DNA from 2 places in the Micromonospora halotolerans genome. Region 1 is predicted to be linked to the other one. Evidence: riboswitches for the same ligand, from Rfam matches in the RefSeq annotation. Region 1 holds a riboswitch; the other holds the start of a gene.
What was found. A riboswitch is a leader RNA that binds a small molecule or an ion and turns the genes downstream of it on or off. The one in region 1 is predicted to bind S-adenosylmethionine.
Positions count from the first base shown of each region.

Region 1 (3,400 bases):
CTTCGGACGTTGGTCGGGAGGGACGTCCGCACAACGCCTCCGGCGTTGGGTCGCAAGAACTTGAAAAGTCTCCGGCGGATGCCCTCCCGCACGGAGCATCTTGCGCCGTCCAATTCCTGCCGTCAAGTCCTTGTCGGCGCGTTTTCCGCACTCACAGCGAAAAGCCAGTTACCCAACGGATCACCCCAATCCCCCGCCCGGGCGATCCCCCCATCCCCCGCCCGGATGAGCCCGGAGTCGGAGGTCAGGACAGGAGTCCGGCGTCCCGGGCGGCGCGGAGGCTGGGCCGGATCCGGTGGGTGGGCCCGACCTCGGGGGCGACCGCGTCGATGGTCTTGAGGCCCTCGCCGGTGTTGAAGACGACCGTCTCCGCCGCCGGGTCCAGCCGGCCGGACTCGACGAGCTTGCGCAGCACCGCCACGGTGACGCCACCGGCCGTCTCGGCGAAGACGCCGGTGGTGCGGGCGAGCAGCCGGATGCCGGCGCGGATCTCGTCGTCGTCCGCGTACTCCATCCAACCGCCCGTGCGGCGCACCGCCTCTAGGGCGTAGAGGCCGGCGGCCGGGTCGCCGATGTTCAGCGACTTGGCGATGCCGGTCGGCTTCACCGGGACGATCGTGTCGCTGTCGGCGTGCAGCGCGGTGGCGATCGGGTTGCAGCCGGCGGACTGGGCGCCGAACACCTTCCAGCCGCCGGCCGGCGCCTCGACCAGCCCGATCTCGACCAGCTCCTGGAACGCCTTGTCGATCTTCGTGAGCAGCTCGCCGCTGGCCATCGGGATCACCACCTGGGCCGGGATCCGCCAGCCGAGCTGCTCGGCCACCTCGTAGCCGAGGGTCTTCGAGCCCTCCGCGTAGTAGGGCCGCACGTTCACGTTGACGAACGCCGTGTCCTCGAACTCGTCGGTCTCCACCAGCTCGCCGCAGAGCCGGTTCACGTCGTCGTACGAGCCGTCGATGGCCACCAGGTCGCCGCCGTAGACGGCGGTGGTCACCACCTTGCCCTGCTCCAGGTCGCTGGGGATGAAGACCACCGAGGGCACCCCGGCCCGGGCCGCGTGGGCGGCCACCGAGTTGGCCAGGTTGCCGGTCGAGGCGCAGGCGTAGCGGGTGAAGCCGAGCGCCCGGGCCGCCGTCAGCGCCACGGAGACGACGCGGTCCTTGAACGAGTGGGTCGGGTTGCCGCTGTCGTCCTTGACCCAGAGCGGGGCGGTCAGGCCCAGCTCGGCGGCGAGGTGTGGGGCGGCGACCAGCGGGGTCAGCCCCGGGTCGAGGGTGACCCGGGTGGCCGGGTCCTGGCCGGCGGGGAGCAGGGCGGCGTACCGCCAGAGGTTCTTCGGCCCGGCCTCGATTTGCTCGCGGGTGACGGCGGCCAGGGCGCTGGTGTCGTAGTCGACCTCCAGCGGGCCGAAGCACTCGTAACAGGCGTGCTGGGCGGCCAGCGGGTAGCGCGCCGAACAGGCGCGGCAGACCAGGGCGCGGGCCGGGCTGAGGCTGGTGTCGATGCCGGAGGCGGCGGGGATCGTCGACGTCATGTCGAGGGTTTCCTCTCATCTTCCCCCGCATCGCCGGGTGCGGCGGGGACGGAATTGGCACCTGCCCGCGGTCGCTCGTCGTCGAGCGCGCGGGTGGTTGCCGGGGCGTCATCGGGCCGTATCCCTCAGCCCCTCTGGATGAGGTATGCAGTTGTGCCGCCGAGTCTATGCGGGCGCCGGGGCGCTGCCGAGCCCGGTTCCCACGGTGTGAGCCGCGGCCCGGGTCAGCGCGCGACGACCGCGACCGGCTCGATCACCGCGGGGTGGTCGGTCACGGCGACCGCCGCCGGGGTGGCGGGCGCCTTCCGGGTACGGGTGGCCAGGTTCGCCGCGACGAGGGCGGCGATGGTCAGCGCGGCACCGACCAGCTCCACCGCGCCGGGCCGGTAGCCGCGCAGGACCTGCACCGCGAACGTGGTCACCGGGACCAGGTTCATGAACAGCGCGGCGTCGGCGACGCCGAGCCGGCGGATGCCGGTGTTCCAGGCGAGCACCGCGAGGACGGCGGCGACCACCACGGCGTACGCCAGTTGCGGGGCGACCGCGAGGAGGTCGGCGGCAGCCGGCGCGTGCTGGAGGCCGGTGAGGTCGGCGACCGCGCTGGCCGCGAGCATGGCGAGCAGGCCGGCGACGGAGGTCAGCGTGGTGTAGCGCAGGGGCGACCACTCGGTGAACCGGCTCGCGCCGTGCGTGTAGAAGGCCCAGCCGAGCACCGCGCCGATCATGAGCAGCCCGCCCACCCCGAACTGGTCCAGCCCGTCGAGCCGGCCCCGGGTGATCACCAGCCCGACGCCGAGCAGGGCGACCAGGGAGAGGCCGAGCAGCGCCGGCCGGGGGCGCACCCCGTCGCGCGCCCAGCGGACGAGCTGGGTGACCAGCGGGGTGCTGGAGGCGAAGAGGGCGATCTGCTGGGGGGTGGCGTGGCCGAGGGCCAGGTTGGTCAGCACGTTGAAGCCGGCGAAGCCGAGCACCCCGAGCAGCGCCACCTCGGTGGCGCGGCGGTGCGTCCGCAGGGCGGCGAACCCTTCGCGGGCCAGCAGCAGGGCGAGCAGCACGACGGAGGCGAGCAGGTACCGGGCCGTGGTCAGGTTGAGGGCGTCCACCCGGGTGAGCGCGCTGGCCAGCACGGGGAACATGACGCCCCAGCTCACCACGGCGAAGAGCGGGAAGGCGGCGGAACGGGAACGCATCGCGGCTCCAATGTTCGAGTATCGTCGAACCAACGGAGCCGACTGTAGGAGGTTGTTCGACCGATGTCGAACATAGGTTACGCTGGTCACATGGAGCTGCACGAACCCGAGCTGCGCGAGGTGCCCGTCACCGCCGTGCTGGCCGCCCTGGCCGACGACGTCCGGCTGCAGATCGTGCGTGCCCTGGCCGAGGGCGGGGAGCACGCCTGCGGCACCTTCGAGTTCGGCGTCTCCAAGGCGACCCGCAGCCACCACCTCAAGGTGCTGCGCGAGGCCGGCCTCACCCGGACCCGGGTCGCCGGCACCAGCCGCTACGTCCGGCTGCGCCGCGAGGAGCTGGAGCGCCTCTACCCGGGGCTGCTCGACGCGGTCCTCGCCGCGCCCGCCCGCGCCTGACCACCCGGCCCGGGCCACACCGGGCGGCCACCGGCTGGGATGATCGCCGGATGCGCACGACGGCGGCACGGATCGGAGCCCTCGCGGGCGTGGCGCTGGTCGCCGCCTGCACCCCCGCGCCGACGCCCCATCCCGTCTCCGCACCGGCCCCGCCCACCCCGGCGCCCCGCACGTCACCGCCCCCGCCCGCGTGCTCACCCGACGGGATCCGCATCATCGAGCTCGGGGTGAGCGCCGCCATGGGCCTGCGGGCCATGGGCCTGGAGCTGGTCAACTGCGG
Region 1 is NZ_CP134876.1:2,935,397-2,938,796, reverse strand. Features, by position in the region: gene thrC (threonine synthase) at 245-1,534, opposite strand; SAM riboswitch class I at 1,547-1,679, opposite strand; gene RMN56_RS13985 (DMT family transporter) at 1,759-2,724, opposite strand; gene RMN56_RS13980 (ArsR/SmtB family transcription factor) at 2,815-3,120, shown strand; gene RMN56_RS13975 (DUF4232 domain-containing protein) at 3,171-3,400, shown strand, end outside.

Region 2 (3,400 bases), 3.4 Mb from region 1:
TCGCCACCCGGGCGAACTCCGCCCTGGCCGAGGCGGCCGGCGACCCACGCGCCCGGCTGGCCGCGCTCGCCCGGGTCTACCTGCACTTCGCCGCCACCCGCCGCGGCCGATACGAGCTGATGTTCCGCCACGACCTGCTGGAGAGCGGCCACCTGAGACTGCGCGACACCAGCCTGCCACTGTTCCGGCTTCTCACCGACCTGGTCGCACAGGCCCGGCCCGAGCCCGAGCCGCCAGCTCAGGTCGTCGCAGGAGCACTGTGGGCCAACCTGCACGGCATCGCCCAACTGTGGAACTGGGGCAGCCTCACCCTCGCGACCGGCGCCACCGATCCGAGCGCGCTGCTCGACGCCACCCTCACCGCCCACCTCGGACCCGCCGCATGACCGGCACCCCACCCCTGTACGCGCTCGCCCAGCACAGCATCGGCCGATACCTCCGCCACTCCTGGCGTCCCACCGTCACGGGCCTCGGTCACCTCCCCGACTCCGGGGGCGCGATCCTGGCCGCCAACCACCTGTCGATCGCCGACCAGTTGTTCCTCGGAATCCTGACGCCCCGGCACATCGCCTTCTGGGCCAAGGCCGAATACTTCCGCTCCCCCGGACCCCGCGGCTATCTCACCCGGCAGGTCGTCACCGGCATGGGCGCCATCCCGGTCGAGCGGGCCGGCGGTCGGGCGGTCCTCTCGGCGTTCGACGCCGCCGTCCCCGTACTCCGTTCCGGCGGCCTGGTGGCCGTCTTCCCCGAGGGCACGCGTTCCCCCGACGGCCGCCTCTACCGTGGCCGTACCGGCGCAGTCCGCCTCGCGCACCAGGCCGGCGTCCCCATCATCCCGGTCGGCATCCGCGGCACCGACCGCGTACGTCCGCCCGGCGCGCGCCTTCCCCGGCGCCACCCGATCAGCGTCACCTTCGGACCAGCCATCCCAGTGCACATCGAGGCGCCGGCGGACATCCGCCGGCTCACCGACACCCTGATGGCCACCATCCAGTCCCTCACCTTCCAGGACTACGTGCAGCACTACGCCCGGACTTGACCGCAACACGTCTTCCCGCACGAGGCGTCGGAGTCGCCACCGAGCCCGGACCAAGAATCACGTGTGCACATCTGCCGCAGTCCGGGCGCTGGCATGGTCGGTGAGCGATCGGACCTGCCGATGTGCGTGCGGCTTGGTTCTTGTCGTTCGGAGGGTCGCCGTTGCGGCCCTATCTTCGATGAACAGGTCGAGGCCGTGCATCAGTGGCCTTTGGCGAGCCGTGTTTGTAGTCGGGCCCGGCAGGCCGGCCATTCTGAGGCGAGGATGGAGTACATCGCGGAGTCCCGGAGTAAGCCCTCCTCATTCGGTGCCCACGACCGGGACCAGCAGCGCAGTACGCCCTCGAACTGCGCTCCTACGCGCTCGATCGCCGCGCGGGAGCGCTTGTTGCGGGCGTCGGTCTTGAGATCGACACGGGCCACCTGCCATTGCTCAAACGCGTGGGCGAACAGCAGAAATTTGGTCTCGGTGTTTAGCCCGCTGCCCTGTGCCGAAGCAGCCAGCCAGGTGAAACCGACCTCGAGCGCGCACAACTCGTCGCGATCCGGCCACAGCCGCGGATCCCAGTAGGCGGTCGCCCCAACGGCGCGTCCGGACGCCTTGGCTACCTGCGCAGACGGCATCAGACTCCCGGCCGCAGCCCTTGCCAGCTGCGCATCGATGTAATCGCTCACCTCGCCCGCAGTGGGCATCCACGTGAAGCGGTACGAGGTCCGGTTTTCCTCGGCTGCTATGGCGAGGTCCGCAGCGTGCCGGTGCTCCAGCGGCTCCAGACGAACAAGTTCACCGTCGAGCAGCGGCGCGGTCAGTCTCGTTGGGAATGGCAGGGGAACGCTCCGTCCGCGACTTGCCTGGCACACCATGCGCCGGGCCGGGTCCTCACCCGGAGCACCCCACCCGCGTAGGAGGGTTGCCGGCCAGCAAGCCGGGGCTTGGAGCTGGCACTCATGACCTGGCGTTACCGTAGCGGCGCCGCCGGTCCACCGCAATCCGCATTTTGATGACTGACGATGCGTGGCGCCGCCTGCGCAGATATGCCAGGACAGAGTCTTCCCGCCGCTGGACCTGCGCCCCCACGTGATCGGGAATCGGATCTGCCGCGCACCGCGCTGGTTGCAACTCAGGTATGGCCTCGCTACTCGAGCGTCAGTCAGTTCCACCCGACGCCGTATGAAGGCTCTCCTAGACTTTCTTGGTGCAGTACGAGGACCGTACGCTTCCGCCCGCGCTGGCTGCAGCCCACGCTGAAGGCTTCTCCGTCGACCATGACGGTCACGACTTCGAGCCGTACGACGAGTTCATGTGGTCCGTCGAGACGCTTGAGTGGTGGCAATCCTGGACTGGCAACCCGACGGCCGACATCGCGCCGTTCCGAGTCTTCGGGCAAGATGGGTCCGGCGGTCTGGCTGCCTTCTGGATCCGCGTGCCTGACGCCCCGATCGAGACCCAACCGATCGTGTTCCTTGGCTCCGAGGGTGAGCTGAGCGTGATCGCCAGGAACCTCGGCGACTACCTGTGGCTGCTTGCCAATGGCGTCGGCCCCCTTGAGACCGTTGACGGCATCCACCGCACCACCACGCCCGTCCCCGCGCTTACCGTTCGCACGGCGCTACACCGGCGGCACGCACCGGCCCACCGCACCGGTGATCGACGCAGCCCAAGCCGAGTTCTGCGCGCTGACAACACTGTTCGACGCGACCGCGCGGTAGCTGCTGGCCGTACCCCGTTCACAGGCTCTGTGTCCCGAGGTGGGGGCGAACACATGGTCGGCAGGGGAGAGCTTCCGTCGTGGCTTGATCGGAGATGATCAGCGAGTGGCTGGGTTGATTGAACACCTGGAATCGCACCTCGGGCTCATCGCGACTGGTAGCCGAGGCGACGATACGACGCCGGAGGGCGTTCAGGTGGCGTGGTTTGGCCCCGACGTCCCGTTCGGCGGGGTCACGACCCTGGTGACGGTCGGGCTGTCGCGGCGTCATCTCAACCTGCCGGGTGACGGGGCCTTGCACCAGGAGTTGGTGATGCACGTTCCCACTGATGACTATCCGGCCCTGGCGGCTGGGCTGTTGTTCCAGGTGGCCGGTGAGATGGTGCGCCGCCGGACCGGCTTGTCGCATGGGCAGGTGATTGGTCCGCGCGGGCATCTCTTCCCGGGCAGCCAGACCACAGCCATCCTGGCCATCAGCCCGAGATATCTGCCGGAGTCCTTCGCCGTCTGTCACACCGAACCCGCGCCGGTGGTCTTCACGTGGTTGGTCCCGATCACCACAAGTGAAGCTGAGGTGATTCAGAAGTTCGGGTGGGGGACGCTGGAGCAGGCATTCGCGGCTCAGGATCCTGACCTGGCTGACCCCGGTCGGG
Region 2 is NZ_CP134876.1:6,384,227-6,387,626, forward strand. Features, by position in the region: gene RMN56_RS29900 (TetR/AcrR family transcriptional regulator) at 1-386, shown strand, start outside; gene RMN56_RS29905 (lysophospholipid acyltransferase family protein) at 383-1,039, shown strand; gene RMN56_RS29910 (GNAT family N-acetyltransferase) at 1,240-1,902, opposite strand; SAM riboswitch class IV at 1,878-1,992, opposite strand; gene RMN56_RS29915 (SMI1/KNR4 family protein) at 2,235-2,846, shown strand; gene RMN56_RS29920 (suppressor of fused domain protein) at 2,854-3,400, shown strand, end outside.
Region 2: linked by a shared signal. The riboswitch ahead of RMN56_RS29910 (GNAT family N-acetyltransferase) and the one ahead of thrC (threonine synthase) in region 1 are both predicted to bind S-adenosylmethionine.